3 regions of the Kribbella lupini genome follow, and region 2 is predicted to be linked to each of the others. Evidence: riboswitches for the same ligand, from Rfam matches in the RefSeq annotation. Region 2 holds a riboswitch; each other region holds the start of a gene.
What was found. Region 2 has a riboswitch for cobalamin ahead of ABD235_RS38775 (ribonucleoside-diphosphate reductase subunit alpha). Riboswitches for the same ligand answer to the same signal wherever they lie in the genome.
Positions count from the first base shown of each region.

Region 1 (5,003 bases), on a different contig from region 2:
CGGACGTCGGTGGCAGCGTCTACAGTCGGAGACCTTGTCACCGAGCAGTCACGAGGAGTCGGAATGCGGAACCGAGCTGCCGTCGCGGTCACGGCTGTCTCCGCCGTACTGGCTCTGGCGGGCTGTGGGGGCGGGAACAACGAGACGGCACCGAACGTGCCGCCGTTGGTCTCGGTCAGTACGCCGCCGACCGAGACGCCTTCGGCCACTCCGTCGGAGACGCCGAGCCTGCCGCCGACGGCGCAGGTCGCGGACACGTTGTGCGTACGGATGGACCAGTCGCTGGTGCAGACCACGCTGGCGGTGCCGTCGGTGACGATCCAGAAGGAGCCCGTGCCGGCCGAGATCGGCCTGCCCAGCTACGACATCTGCCAGCTGGGCCTGAGCACGAATCCGGACGGGCCCGCGCTTCGGCTCGGGGTGTCGGTGCTGCCGGTGACCAAGGCCGACCTGACGGCCGCGCAGAAGGCGTACGCCGCGACGAAGAGCGAGCCGGCGCGGGCGATCGCCGTCGGGCAGGGCGGCTACGGGACGAGCAAGTTCGCGGTGTTCCTGCTGGGGACGCGGCTCTACAAGGTCGAGGGTCCGGCTGCGACGCCGACCAAGTACGTCGTACTGGCGCAGGAGGCGGCGCGTCAGGCCGCCGGGCTCCCGGAAGCGGCGCCGCTGATCACCCGGACGGAGTGCGACCGCGGGACGAACGCGGCCGCCAAGGTGATGGGTACCGTGGCCACGGCCCGCCGCGACAGCCAGACGGCCGCGGGTGACATCGTCTGCGGCTGGATCACCGCGACCTCCGTGCTCTACACGACCGCCCGGCGGGTTCCCGACGCCGCAGCGGCGATGGCCGCGGTCCGCAAGGCCCCCACGTCGCAGTCGGTCCCGCTCGGCGACGAGGGGTACGTCGACACCGCCACCGGGCGCGGCACGATCCGCGTCGGGACCGACAAGATCGCCGACCTCGTTCCGGTGCCCGGCAACGCGGTGAAAACCGACGACATGGTCACGTTCGCGCTGGCGATCTCGCCGCTCTACACGCGCTGACACCGGTCGGGCGAAGGCCGCCGCTGGTGGACCGCGTGCTGCGACTCGGTCGCACCGTGGGTTACCGTGTGGCGGTCGTGGTGTTCGGGAAGCCGGTGGAGTACCGGCGCGGCCCTCGCCACTGTGATCGGGATTGTCCGCGGAGCGTTCACCAGGTGTGAGACCACTGGCCCGGAAGGGCTGGGAAGGTCAGCTCGGCGGATGCGGTCGTCCCGTCAGCCAGGAGACCGGCCACGACGCGTCCCGTCCACGAGGTGTTGGAGGAACGGTCGCCATGGCCGTCGTACCCCAGGCAGTGCTTGCTGCCGTTTTCCTGTCCCTGGTCGCCGCCTGCGGCACCGCCGGCGCCGCCGAAGGCCCGAGCGCGAGCGCGACGACCGTGAAGAACTGCGGGCTCGACGTCACCGTCGACGGCCCGCCGAAGCGGGTGTTCGCGGCGTACCAGCCGGCCATCGAGCTGGCGCACGCGCTCGGCATCTCCGACCGCCTGGTCGGCACCGCGTTCCTCGACTCCGAGCCGCTGCCCGAGTACGCCGGTGCGCAGCAGGGCCGCAAGTACTACAAGAACATGCCGAGCCGCGAGGAGCTGCTCAGCCTGAACCCGGACTTCGTGCTGTCCGGCTTCAACGACATCTTCAGCGCGGCCGGCAGCGACGGCAGCTTCGGCAGCCGCAAGTCGTTGTCGGACCTCGGCGTGCAGACCTGGATCTTCAGTCCGCTCTGCCCAACCGCGGACGGCAAGGGCGACGAGGCGATCGACCCGTCGACGGTCTCGATGGACAACGTGTACGCCGATCTGCGCGACCTCGGGAAGTTGTTCGGCGCAAGCGACCAGGCCGAGCAGGTGATCGCGGACCAGAAGGCGCGGATCGCCGCGGTCGAGGCGAAGGTCAAGGGTGCGGACCGGCCGACGGTCGCCATCGTGCGGCCCGGGCTCGAGGGCGGCGGGATGACCGTGTCCGGTGGTCCGGACTTCGGCACCGTACTGATCAAGCAGGCCGGCGGGGTGAACGCGTTCGCGGGGCTGACCTCGAAGCGGAACGTGAAGATCAGCGTCGAGGAGTTCATCAAGGCTGATCCGGACTACGTCCTGATCAGTGCGTGCTGCGACGCGACGCTGACCGAGACCCAAGGGCAGCCGGATGTCGACAAGCTGCTGAAGAACCCGGCGTTCGCGAACCTGAAAGCCGTCAGGAACAAGCAGGTTGTGCCGTGGTTGTTCGCGCATCACTCGGCGGGTGTCCGTGGTGCGCACTCGACCGAGCTGATCGCGAAGATCATCCATCCCGACCTGGTCAAGTGACCGCCGAGGTCGTGGACGGCCGCTCGGGAGCCGAGGGCCGGGCGGGTGGCAGGTCAGGTGCTGACGATCCGCGGGGAGCCGGTGGTTCGCGGGGTCTCCTGCGGCACGGGCTGACGAAGGGTGGCGGCCTCGTGGTCGCGTTCGGCGTACTGCTGGCGGCCGTGCTGCTGTCGTTGCTCGCCGGGACGGAGTGGTTCGCGCCGCGGGACGTCTATCTCGCGGCGGCCGACTTCACCGGGTCGGACACGGATCGAGTCATCCGGTACCTGCGCCTGCCGCGGACCGCGACCGGCCTGATGGCGGGCGCGGCGCTCGGACTGGCCGGTGCGTTGATGCAGGGCGTGACACGCAACGCACTGGCCGATCCGGGGATTCTCGGCGTCAACGCCGGAGCCGCGGTCGCGGTGGTCGCGGCGATCGGGGTCTTCGGGGTGACGAGCCTGACCGGGTACGTGTGGTTCGCGATGGGCGGCGCGCTGGTGGCGACCGTCGTGGTCTACCTCGTCGGCGCTCTCGGGCGCGGCGGCGCGACGCCCGTCAAGCTGGCGTTGGCCGGCGCGGCGATGTCGGCGATGCTCGGCTCCGTCACGTCGGCGGCGACGTTGCTCGATCTGTCGACGCTGAACGAGTTCCGCTTCTGGGTGGTCGGGTCGCTGACCCTGGCGACCGGGCCGATCGTCGGTCAGGCGCTGCCGTTCGTTGCTATAGGCATCGTGTTGTCGCTCGTGCTGGGGCGATCCCTCAACCAGTTGGCCTTGGGTGAGGAACTGGCGACGACGCTGGGCACGCGCGTCGGGTGGGTGCGAGTGCTCGCCGGGGTCGCGATCATGCTCCTGGCCGGTACGGCGACAGCGATGGCCGGGCCGATCGGCTTCGTCGGCCTCGCCGTACCGCATGTCGCCCGGGCGATCGTCGGCGCGGACTACCGCTGGATCCTCCCGTACTCACTCGTCCTGGCACCGACGCTGCTGCTGGTCGCGGACGTCATCGGCCGCTTGGTGGTTCGGCCGGACGAGTTGCAGGTGGGGATCATCACCGCACTGGTGGGTGCTCCACTGTTCATCGCGCTGGTCCGACGGCAACGGCTGGCTGAGCTGTGAGCCGGGCCGTGCGGATCGGTCCACTGTCGGGCCGGGTGGATCTCGGCGGCGTGGTGGTCCTGGTTGTCGCGCTGTTGGTGGCCGTTGCCGTGGGCGCCTATTCGCTGACCGTCGGAGACTACGAGATCCCGCTCGCGCAGGTGCTCGGCACGCTCGCGGGCGACGGGTCGCTGATCATGACCGACGTGGTGGTGAACAACCGGCTGCCCCGGGTCCTCGTCGGCCTAGGCGTCGGGTTCGCGTTCGCCGTGTCGGGTGCGATCTTCCAGCGGCTCGCGCGCAACCCGCTGGTAAGCCCCGACCTGATCGGCATCAACGCCGGCGCCGCGCTGGCCGCGGTCGTGGTGATCACGCTCCTCGGCGCGAGCCCGTTCTGGCTGCCGGTCGGCGCGCTCGGCGGTTCGTTGCTCACAGCAATCACCATCTACCTGTTCGCCTTCAAGCGGGGGATCGCGGGCTATCGGCTGGTGCTGGTCGGGATCGGCGTCACCGCGATCATCGGCTCGCTCACGGCGTACCTGCTGACCCTGGCCGACATCTACACCGCGAAGAGCGCGCTGATGTGGCTGTCCGGAAGTCTGGCCGGGCGGTCCTGGCCGGAGGTGTGGATGATCGGGCTCACGCTGCTTGTCCTCCTTCCCGCCGCCGTGGTCGCGTCGCGGCAACTGCGCCTGCTCGAGCTCGGCGACGATCTCGCCCGCACGTTGGCCGGACGGGTCGAGCTGTCGCGCGGACTGCTGATCGCGATCGGCGTCGGCCTCGCCGCCCTGGCGACCGCTGCGGCCGGCCCGATCGGCTTCGTGGCGCTGGTCGCTCCGCAGATCGCCCGCCGGCTGCTGGCCGAACGCGCTGCCGGTCTGCTCGCCGCCGGCGCGATCGGCGCGCTGCTGGTCGTCGCCGCCGACCTCGTGGCGCGCGAGCTGTTCGCGCCGATCCCGTTGCCCGTCGGCGTCGTCACGGCGTTCCTGGGCGCGCCCTACCTGTTGCTGCTGATGGCCCGAGCCAACCGCGTCGGCCGAGGAGGATGACCATGCTGCGCTCCGAGAACCTCACCCTCGCGTACGACGGAACGCCGGTCGTGCACGACCTGTCGGTCGACATCCCGCAGGGCAAGCTCACCGTGATCGTCGGCGCCAACGCCTGCGGCAAGTCCACGCTGCTCCGCGGCCTCGCCCGCCTGCTGGTGCCGCGCGGTGGAACCGTCTACCTGGACGACGTCGACGTACGCCGTGTCCCCGGCGGGCAGTTGGCCACGCAGCTCGGCCTCCTCCCGCAGCAGCCGGTCGCCCCCGAAGGCATCACCGTCGCCGATCTCGTCAGCCGCGGGCGCCATCCGCACCAGCGGTGGTTCCGCCAGTGGACCCCCGAGGACGAGAAGGTCGTCACCGAAGCCCTCACCGCCACCGGCACCGCCGACCTGGCCGACCGCTCCCTCGACCAACTCTCCGGCGGCCAACGCCAACGCGTCTGGATCGCACTCGCCCTGGCCCAGAACGCCGACACGATGCTCCTCGACGAGCCCACCACGTTCCTCGACCTGGCCCACCAGCTCGAGA
Region 1 covers NZ_BAAANC010000002.1:1,574,856-1,579,858, reverse strand. The annotation lists gene ABD235_RS20875 (hypothetical protein) at 64-1,044, shown strand; cobalamin riboswitch at 1,106-1,294, shown strand; gene ABD235_RS20870 (ABC transporter substrate-binding protein) at 1,319-2,347, shown strand; gene ABD235_RS20865 (FecCD family ABC transporter permease) at 2,344-3,447, shown strand; gene ABD235_RS20860 (FecCD family ABC transporter permease) at 3,456-4,475, shown strand; gene ABD235_RS20855 (ABC transporter ATP-binding protein) at 4,478-5,003, shown strand, end outside.
Region 1: it holds a riboswitch for cobalamin, as region 2 does, so the genes downstream of both, ABD235_RS20870 (ABC transporter substrate-binding protein) here and ABD235_RS38775 (ribonucleoside-diphosphate reductase subunit alpha) in region 2, are expected to answer to the same signal.

Region 2 (5,003 bases):
GTCCGGCACGAGAAGTGGCCGCTGAGACTAGGGGCCGAGGGCACCGATCAGGTCGTCGAGTCGCACAAGATCGCCTGCTCCCACTTCGACGCCTTCCGCTTCTTCACCGAACCGGCCCGTCCCCTCAATGCCCTGCAACCGACCCGCGACCTCCAGCCCCAGCTGGAACAAGGCGGCTGCCTGCACGCCAACATGGACCTTTACAAGTGGGCCACCAAACTCGCCCCCTCCACCCCCAGCACCCTCCTGCTGTCCTGCTTCGAGCTCGCCAAGGACATCCGCACCCTCGACATGCGAGCCTCCCCGTACGACCTCGCACCCCTCGGCTACTCCCCCGTCCCCATCGAAACCCCCGCCGGCAAAGCCGAGTACGCCGCCACCCAACGCTCCTTCGCCACCCGCTCCAAACCCCTTCGCGAACAACTCGTCGCCCTCTGCGACAAACTCCTCAGCACTCCGACCAACTAGCCCTCAGGCTGCGGATCGTTCGCCGCAGATCTACGACCTGGTGATTCTCGGCGGAGCCTGCACCACCCGTTGGTGACGGCGAGCCCGCCGACGCCGAGCCGAGTAGCTTCGACCCATGAGCGCGACCTGGACTCCGGACGAGATCCGGCGCTTCACCACCGCCGACGAACTGCAGATCGCCGCCCGACGCACCGACGGCACCCTGCGACGCTGGGTGCCGATCTGGGTCGTCTGCGTCGACGAGCAGGTGTACGTCCGCACCTGGTACCGCCGCAACACCGGCTGGTTCGCTCACGTGCTCGACTCCCAGCGTGCCTGCATCCGCGTTCCCGACCTGCAGTCCGAGGTCTCCGTCGAGGACGTAGGCTCCAGATCGCAGCAGCTGCGGGCGGACGTCGACACGGCCTACCGCACGAAGTACGCGCGCTACGGCGCCTCGACCATCGAGCAGATGGTGTCCCCGGCGGCCGCGGCCACAACTCTGCGGCTCACTCCGGAGCAGGACCGGATCACACCGGCTTAGTGGCTTTCAGGGCGAACAGCAACGGGATCCGCGGCGCCTCGTCCGGCAAGCGCCACCAGCCCTCGGGGGTCTGCACCATCGACGACCAGCGCGGCCACTGCAGCACCTCGGACTCGCGCAGGCTGTCGATCCGCAAGCCCGCGGCCGACAGCGTGGTGACCACCTCGCCCAGGCCGTGCATCCACTCGTAGCTGGTGTTGCGGCCCGGCACCTCGTCGCCGGTGTACGTGACGGTCGACTCGTGCGCGATCGCGCCGCGCCCTTCCAGGTAGTCGTGCCGCAGCACCAGCTCGTCCGACTCCCCCGGCGACCCCATCGGCCGCAGTGCGTTCAGCAGCGGATGGAACTCGACGAGGTAGACGAACCCACCAGGCTTGAGCAGACCGCTGACGACCTCGGCCCACTTCGTCAGGTCAGGCAGGTAGCAGAGCGCGCCCTTCCCGGTGTAGACGACGTCGAACTGCCGTCCCCCGAGCGCCTCCGCCGCGTCGTACACGTTGGCCCGCACGTACTCGATCCCGACGCCGGCGTCATCGGCCAGCCGCCGCGCCTCGTCCAGCGACCGCCCCGACAGATCGAGCCCGAAGGTCTTCGCGCCCTTGCGCGCAAAGGCGATCGTCTCGGTCCCCAGGTGGCACTGCAGGTGCACGAGATCACGTCCGCCCAGCTCCCCCAGGTCGTCCCACTCGTAGTCGGCGAACCAGAACTCCGCCGGCCGCTCGTAGAACTCGCTCGCCGCGTGCAGCGGAGCCCGCGCGTCCCAGTCCGCCTCGTTCGCGGCCACCCGCGCCAGCTCGTCGGCCTCCAACGTCACCGGCTTCTCCCTCTGTCGCCTGCTCCGGTCCTCGTCCTCCCAGTCTCTCCAGGCCCAGGTCCAGGCATCCCCACTCAGGCTCATTTCCGCTCACCCGGCGACACGAGTTTCCCCCTCGGAAGCAGTCCCGTGAGCAGCCGCTGTGCGCCCGGACGTCCCGAGCGCGTTCCCCCAGCTCTGCTCACCCAGCGTGACTCTACTCCCGTCGGCCACGCTGAGTAATCACGGTTGGGTCTCACTCAGCACCATCTCCCCGATCGCGCCCGCAATAGCACTCGACCACCGGAAGCACCAGCACCGACACGCTGTGCTGATTGACTTTCCGGCGTCCGCTCGACCACAATTCGAACACATGTTCGACGCAAGGACAAACCGCGGGGAATCGGGGAGCGTGAGGATCTGTGATGCCGGAACCGTTCGACTGGGACATCCTGGAGCGACCGTCGGCGATGGCGATGGTGCGGGGCCAGCTCGGTTTCAGCTGGATGGTGCTCGCCCAGCGACTGGCCAGACTCACCGACGACGAGTACTTCTGGCGACCGAGCGCGGAGGCGCTGACCGTCGTCCGGCGACGGCACGCCGGCCGGTTCCGCTCGCTCGGGTCGGGTGAGTGGGTGGCGCAGTGGCCGGACGAACCGGACCATCGCGGGCCACGGACGATCGCCTGGTTGATCGCCCACCTGACCGAGACGTTCTTCGAGCGCTGGGAGTGGACCTTCGGCGAGAAGCTCCAGGGCCGCACCGACATCACGCTGCACGGCAACGCCCGGGACGCGGTCGCCTGGCTGACCTACTGGGTCGACGCCTGGCAGGAGTCGATCGCCGGGCTGGAGGAGGACCAGGTGATGACCGTCGGCCTCAGCCAGGCCACCGAGCTGGACGCCGCGGAGCCGTTCGGCCACGTCGTCCTGCGGCTGAACCGGGAGCTGATCCACCATGGCTCGGAGATCATGACGCTCCAGGATCTGCATGCGCTGGCCGCCTGAAACCACTAAATATGCGACACGCGGCGCGTCGAGACACTACATGTCGTGGTCCGGCGCTAATGTTCTGCGTGCTGGTGGTTCTGCCCGGACGACGCGACGAAGCGCGGCCGGGTGGAGGCAACAGGGGAATCCGGTGCGAGTCCGGAGCTGCCCCGCAACGGTGAGCGGACAAGTCGTCCGCGAGTCCGAGTACCTGCCACCGGTGCGCGTACCGCCGGTACGCGTTGGTCCGAGACCTCGTGGGTGGGTCGGTGGACGTCAAGGCAGTCGTACTCGCCGTACTGCCTTGCGTCGCGCGCTCTCGCACGGGTCCTGGTCCTCCGGAACTCGCGTGGAGAGTGCGCTTGTGACCATCGTTTCGTCCTCGTCGCCGACCGCACCGGGCCCCCTGCCCGACGCGTCGGCGTCCCAGCTGACCGTCGTCCGCCGCGACGGCACCAGCACCACGTTCGACCCGACCAAGATCGCGGTCGCGATGAGCAAGGCCTTCCTGGCCGTCGAAGGTGCCGAGGCCGGCACCAGCCACCGCGTCCGCGACCTGGTGTCCGACCTGACCGACCGCGTCGTCACGGCTCTGACCAGCCGCGGCGACTCACGCCGCAGCGTCCAGGTCGAGGACATCCAGGACCAGGTCGAGCTGGCCCTCATGCGCGCGGGAGAGCATCAGGTCGCCCGCGCCTACGTCCTGTACCGCGAAGAGCGCACCAAAGCCCGTACGCCGGCCGACCCGGCCGGTGTCACCGAGAGGCCGGTCGTCACTGTCCGTGCCGTCGACGGCAGCACAGCGCCACTGGACGTCGACCGTCTCCGACTCGTCATCGCCGAGGCGGCCGCCGGCCTGGACGCCGTCGACCCCGAGCAGATCCTCGACGAGACCCTCGGCTCCTGCTACGACGGCATCGCCCAGCACGAGGTCGAGCTCGCCCTGGTGATGGCCGCCCGGTCGTACGTCGAGACCGAGCCGCAGTACAGCCAGGCCGCCGCGCGCCTGCTGCTCGACCAGATCCGCCGCGAGACGCTCGGTCGCGTGCACGGCCAACCCCGGCAGGCGACCCAGGCCGACATGAGCACGGCGTACGCCGAGTACTTCCCGCGCTACGTCTCCGTCGGCATCGAGGCCGGCCTGCTCGACCCCGAGCTGGCGACCTTCGACCTCGCCCGCCTGGCCGCGGCGATCAAGCCCGAGCGCGACCTGGACTTCGCGTTCCTCGGCCTGCAGACCCTCTACGACCGGTACCTGCTGCACATCGACAAGGTCCGCTTCGAGCTGCCGCAGGCGTTCTTCCTGCGCGTCGCGATGGGCATGGCCCTCAAGGAGGACGACCGCGAGGCCCGCGCACTGGAGTTCTACGAACTGCTCAGCTCGTTCCGCTTCATGTCGTCGACGCCCACGCTGTTCAACTCCGGCACCACCCGCCCGCAGCTGTCGTCCTGCTTCCTCACCACCGTCCAGGACGACCTGTCCGGCATCTTCACCGGCATCCGCAACAACGCCCTCCTGGCCAAGTACTCCGGCGGCCTAGGCAACGACTGGACCCCCGTCCGCGGCATCGGCGCCAAGATCCGCGGCACCAGCGGCGAGTCCCAGGGCGTCGTCCCCTTCCTGAAGATCGCCAACGACACCGCCGTCGCAGTGAACCAATGCTTCGCTCCGCAGACTCTGGTGTACGCCGCAGCAGGACCGACGCCAATCAGTGAAATCGCGGTCGGAGAGCTGGTACTGGGCGCCAGCGGCTTCTACCGCGAAGTCACCAAGACTTTCACCTACGACCAGAACGATCCGATGGTGGAGCTTGACGTCAAGCACTCGATCGATCCGCTCGTGGTGACCGCCGGCCATCCTTTCTACGCGATCCAAGGCGTTCCGATGGAGCAGAGCAATGAGCGCACCATCGATTGGCTGGCCAAGAAGAAGGTGCAGGCGACGTGGGTCGAGGCCGGCATGCTCAGCAAGGGTGACTACGTAGGGCAGGTGATCCCCCGGGACGTCGTTCCGGTCCCGGGGCTGACCGAGGAGGACGCCCGCCTGTACGGCATCCTGCTGGGCGACGGCCATCTGTCGAAACAGGGCCGCCAGTGGGGTGTGTCCGGCAACCCACAGCGTGACACACACCTGTCGTTCGTTCGCGAGTACCTGACCGCACGGCAGATTCATTTCTGGGAAACCGGGCGGGCGGACACCTACCGCCAAATTCACTGGGCCTCCGGACGC
Region 2 covers NZ_BAAANC010000006.1:63,810-68,812, reverse strand. The annotation lists gene ABD235_RS38795 (3-methyladenine DNA glycosylase) at 1-468, shown strand, start outside; gene ABD235_RS38790 (DUF2255 family protein) at 584-991, shown strand; gene ABD235_RS38785 (class I SAM-dependent methyltransferase) at 978-1,805, opposite strand; gene ABD235_RS38780 (DinB family protein) at 2,210-2,791, shown strand; cobalamin riboswitch at 2,850-3,006, shown strand; gene ABD235_RS38775 (ribonucleoside-diphosphate reductase subunit alpha) at 3,138-5,003, shown strand, end outside.

Region 3 (5,003 bases), on a different contig from region 2:
TCCCCTCCGGACTCGCGCCGTCGGGTACGCCGCCCGGGCCGCCCCCCGGCCCACCCTCGGGATCGTCGTCCGGATCCTCCGGCGGCGTGCTCTCGTTGATCACCTGATCGAGCCGATCCTCGTCAAGCCCCGGAGCATCGAACGGATTCCGCCGGGTCCGGTGCGGCAGCGCGAGCTTCGCCGCCGCGCGGACGTCCTCGACCTCGACGACGGTTCGCCCGGACCAGGCCGCGTGGGCGACCGCCGTGCGCGCGGTGACCAGGTCGGCGCGCATCCCGTCGACGTCGAACGCGGCGCAGATCTCCGCGATCTGCCGCAGCGCCGAGTCGGTCAGGATCACGTCGGCGAGCAGGCTCTGCGCCTTGACGATCCGCTCGGCGAGCTCGCGCTGCGCGCCGTCGTACCGGCTCACGAATCTGGCCGGGTCGGCCTCGTACGTCAGCCGCGCGCGCATCACCTCGACGCGGACGGCGGGGTCGCGGCTGGCGACGACGTCCACGGTCAGGCCGAAGCGGTCGAGCAGCTGCGGGCGGAGCTCGCCTTCCTCCGGGTTCATCGTGCCGACCAGGACGAAGCGCGCCGGGTGCGTCACCGAGACGCCGTCGCGCTCGACGGTCGCGCGGCCCATCGCCGCGGCGTCGAGCAGGACGTCGACCAGGTGGTCGTGCAGCAGGTTGACCTCGTCGACGTACAGCAGCCCGCGGTGAGCGGCCGCGAGCAGACCAGGCTCGTACGCCGTGACGCCCTCGGCCAACGCCTTCTCGAGATGCAACGAGCCGAGGACGCGGTCCTCGGTCGCCCCCACGGGCAGCTCGACGAGCCGAGCCGGGCGGGAGACGGAGGTCGGCACGGAGGAACCCGACGCGATGGATCCGGGAAGATGGCCCAGCGGCGCACCTTCGCCGGACGGCGCCAGGGCTTCAGCCGGCGTGATGCCCTCACGCGGGGCTCCGGGCGCGGGAGACGCCGCCGACCGGCTCGACGGCGACGCGGCGGCGCTCCCCCCGTCTCCGGGGCGGTTGTCCACGGTCGTGATGGCGGCCGCGTGTGGCCCGTCCGGACAGGTGGGGTCCGGGTTCGCCGGGTCGCAGGAGAAGCGGCAGTTCGGGACGACGTCCACCGCCGGCAGGATCTCGGTGAGCGCCCGGACCGCCGTCGACTTGGCGGTGCCCTTCTCGCCGCGGATCAGGACGCCGCCGATGGCCGGGGAGACCGCGGCCAGGATCAGGGCGAGCTGGAGGTCGTCCATCCCCACCACCGCGGTGAACGGAAAACCGGTCGAGGTCGGAGCAGGCCGCATCGGCGGTGGGTCCCTTCGTCCTGCGGGTGTCCACGCCCGCGTCGGCAACGGTCGCCCGGACCGCGGAGAAGCGTTTCCGGACGGACGGCGGGAGATGTCCTGGCTTCCGGATCACGTCCGGTCACAGTGGCGGGACCGCCCCGGACTCCGGCCGTGCTGGCCGTCACCGGTGTTCCTCTCCTGCCGTCCCGGCGATCATTCCACATCCCCGCCGTCGGCCCGCCGCCCGGAGACCAACCTCACCCGGCGGGAACGGACGGCGGCTCGTCGACCGCCGCGAGAGGGCGAGCCGCTGGAGCGTGGCCGACGGCCGATCGACCTCGGGTGGGACGTGTTCGGGGTGAGTACGCGAGGCTCAGCCCTTAACCAGATGCTGGGACAAGTAGTCAGCCGCCGCCGACGAGTCGACCTCGCGGATGCCCACGATCGGGGTGACCGTCACGAAACCCGCGGCGAGCAAGGCCTCGTCGGTGTCGGCTTCCGCACCGGCGGACGGCGGGGCAAGGGTGATCATCGGCTCACCGGTCGGCGCTTGAGCGCCGACGATGCGCGAGCGCCCGATCGGCGCCAGCCGGGCCCGGCGTACGCCCTCCAGCTCTTCCAACGGGCGATCGGGGACGTTCACGGTGAGGACCGTGCCAGCCGGCTCCGACGCCAGCCAGTCGAGTGCCCGCGCGGCGACGCCGCCCGCGGTGTCGAGATGCTTCGGGTCCTCGGAGTCGATGCTGACGGCGATCGCCGACGCCCCCTGCCCGGCGGCCGTCAGCGCGGCCGCGACGGTGCCCGAGTGCAGGATCGGTACGCCGATGTTGTGCCCGTGGTTGATCCCCGACACCACCAGGTCCGGCACGTCGCCGAACGACCCCACCAGCGCGAGTGTCACCGCCAGCGCCGGCGTCCCGTCGACGCCGATGTAGGTCACCCCATCAACAGTCTCCGAGGCCGTCCGGATCGGCCGGTCGACCATCCCGGCCCGCGCCGACCCGACGCCGCTCTGGTCATCCAGCGGAGCCACAGCCAGTACGTCGTACCCAGCCGCGGCCAGCGCCGCTCCGAGGGCCCGAATGCCCCGAGCCCGGTACCCGTCGTCATTGGTGATCAGAACCCGCGAAGCCATACGACTACCCAATCAGCCGCGGTCCTCGATGTCACCCTCGGTCTCCAGTACGGCGGTGCGCAGCGTCTCCAGCGCCTCCTCGGAAGGCTCCGACCACAGCCCCCGCTGCGCCGCCTCGAGCAACCGCTCCGCGATGCCGTGCCGTGCCCACGGGTTGGACTTGCGGAAGAACTCGGCGACCTCGGGGTTGGCGACGTACTCCGTCGTCAGCGTCTCGTACATCCAGTCGTCGACGACGCCGGCGGTAGCGTCGTACCCGAAGAGGTAGTCGACCGTGGCGGCCATCTCGAAGGCGCCCTTGTAGCCGTGGCGCTGCATCGCGGCCATCCAGCGCGGGTTGACGACGCGGGCGCGGAAGACGCGCTTGGTCTCCTCCTCCAGCGTGCGGGTCTTGACCTGGGCCGGTACGGCGGAGTCGCCGATGTAGGCCTTCGGGTTCGACCCGGTCAGGTGGCGGACCATCGCGACCATGCCGCCGTGGTACTGGAAGTAGTCGTCGGAGTCCATGATGTCGTGCTCGCGGGTGTCCGCGTTCTTGGCCGCGACCTGGATCCGCGCGTAGGCGCGTTCCATCGACGGGCGCGCCTCGGCGCCGTCGAGGTCCTTGCCGTAGGCGTAACCGCCCCAGACCGCGTACACCTCGGCCAGTTCGGCGTCGGTGCGCCAGTTGCGCGCGTCGACCAGCGGCAGCAGGCCGGCGCCGTACGAGCCGGGCTTGGAACCGAACACGCGGGCCGTCGAGGATCGCAAATCGTTGCCCGTAGCAACGTCATCGAGGACGTGCGCCCGCAGGTAGTTGTCCTCGGCAGCCTCGTCCAGCGCCGCGACGGTCCGCACGGCCTCGTCCAGCCAGGCGACGACGTGCGGGAACGCGTCCCGGAAGAAGCCCGAGATCCGCACCGTCACGTCGACCCGCGGCCGGCCGAGCTCGGACACCGGCACGACCTCGAAGCCCGACACCCGTCGCGACGCCTCGTCCCACACCGGCCGGCAGCCGAGCAGCCACAGCACCTCGGCGAGGTCGTCGCCCTGGGTCCGCATCGCCGACGTACCCCAGACGGTCAGCCCGACCGATCGTGGCCACTCCCCCGTCTCGGCCTTGTGCCGGGCCAGCAGCGAGTCCGCCAGCGCGACGCCGACGTCCCACGCGTTCCGGCTCGGGATCGCCTTCGGGTCGACGGCGTAGAAGTTGCGGCCCGTCGGCAGCACGTTGACCAGACCGCGCGTCGGCGAGCCCGACGGCCCGGCCTCGACGAAGCGGCCGTCCAGCGCGCGCATTACGTTCGTCAGCTCGTCACCGGTGCGTGCCAGCCGCGGCACGACCTCCTCGCAGGCGAACCGCAGCGACGCCTCCACACCCTCGGACTGCCGGCCCAGCACCTCACCGACGACCACCGGCACCTTCGCGGCGTCCCAGCTCAGCGTCTCCAGCCCCAGCACGAGCTTGCGCGCCACAGCCTCCAGCAGGTCCACACCGTCGGCCGCACTCACCGCAGGCAGGTCAGCCAGCTCCGACAGGGCTGCCAGCTCAGCAGGCACCGCACGACCCGGATCGGCGAGCAGAGCCGCCTCGTCCACGCCGTACGTCGCACCGAGCGCAGCACGCAGCCCCGGTACGGCGCCGGACGTGCCGCCCCACATCTGCGCGGCCCGCAGTACGGCGAGCACCAGGTTGACCCGGGCCTCACCGACCGGACCGCCACCGAGGATGTGCAACCCGTCGCGGATCTGCACGTCCTTGATCTCGCACAGGTAGCCGTCGAGGTGCAGGACGAACTCGTCGAACTCCTCGTCCTCCGGCTTCTCGCTGGTGTGCAGGTCGTGGTGCAGCTGAGCGGCCTGGATCAGCGTCCAGATCTGGGCCCGCAGCGTCGGTACCTTCTCCGGGTCCAGCGCCTGGACGGTGGCGTACTCGTCCAGCAGGTACTCCAGCTTCGCCATGTCGCCGTACGTCTCCGCTCGCGCCATCGGCGGCACCAGGTGGTCCACGACGACGGCGTGCCCACGCCGCTTGGCCTGCGTGCCCTCACCCGGGTCGTTGACGATGAACGGGTACACCAGCGGCAGGTTGCCCAGTACGGCGTCCGGCGCGCAGTCCGCCGCCATGCCGATCCCCTTGCCCGGCAGCCACTCCAGCGTCCCGTGCTTGCCCAGGTGGACCACCGCGTGTGCGCCGAAGCCGCCTTCCTCGACAGGGGCCTCCAGCCAGCGGTACGCCGCCAGGTAGTGGTGCGACGGAGCCATGTCCGGGTCGTGGTAGATCGCCACCGGGTTCTCACCGAACCCGCGGGGCGGCTGGATCATCAGTACGACGTTGCCGAACCGCAGAGCGGCCAGTGCGATCGCCGGCTCGGCACCGGTCGTGTCGACGTACAGAGAGCCCGGCGCCTCGCCCCACGCCTCGGTCATCGCGTCCCGCAGCGTCTCCGGCACCCGGCCGAACCACTGCTGGTACGTCGACAGCGAGATCTTCGCGACCGCGCCGGACAGCTGCTCGTCGGTCAGCCAGTCGACGTCGTGGCCGCCAGCCGCGATCAGGCGGTGGATCAGGCCGTCGGCGCCTTCGGCTCCCTGCAGCTCGTCCAG
Region 3 covers NZ_BAAANC010000001.1:1,194,725-1,199,727, reverse strand. The annotation lists gene ABD235_RS05430 (magnesium chelatase subunit D family protein) at 1-1,300, opposite strand, end outside; cobalamin riboswitch at 1,373-1,508, opposite strand; gene surE (5'/3'-nucleotidase SurE) at 1,656-2,417, opposite strand; gene cobN (cobaltochelatase subunit CobN) at 2,430-5,003, opposite strand, start outside.
Region 3: it holds a riboswitch for cobalamin, as region 2 does, so the genes downstream of both, ABD235_RS05430 (magnesium chelatase subunit D family protein) here and ABD235_RS38775 (ribonucleoside-diphosphate reductase subunit alpha) in region 2, are expected to answer to the same signal.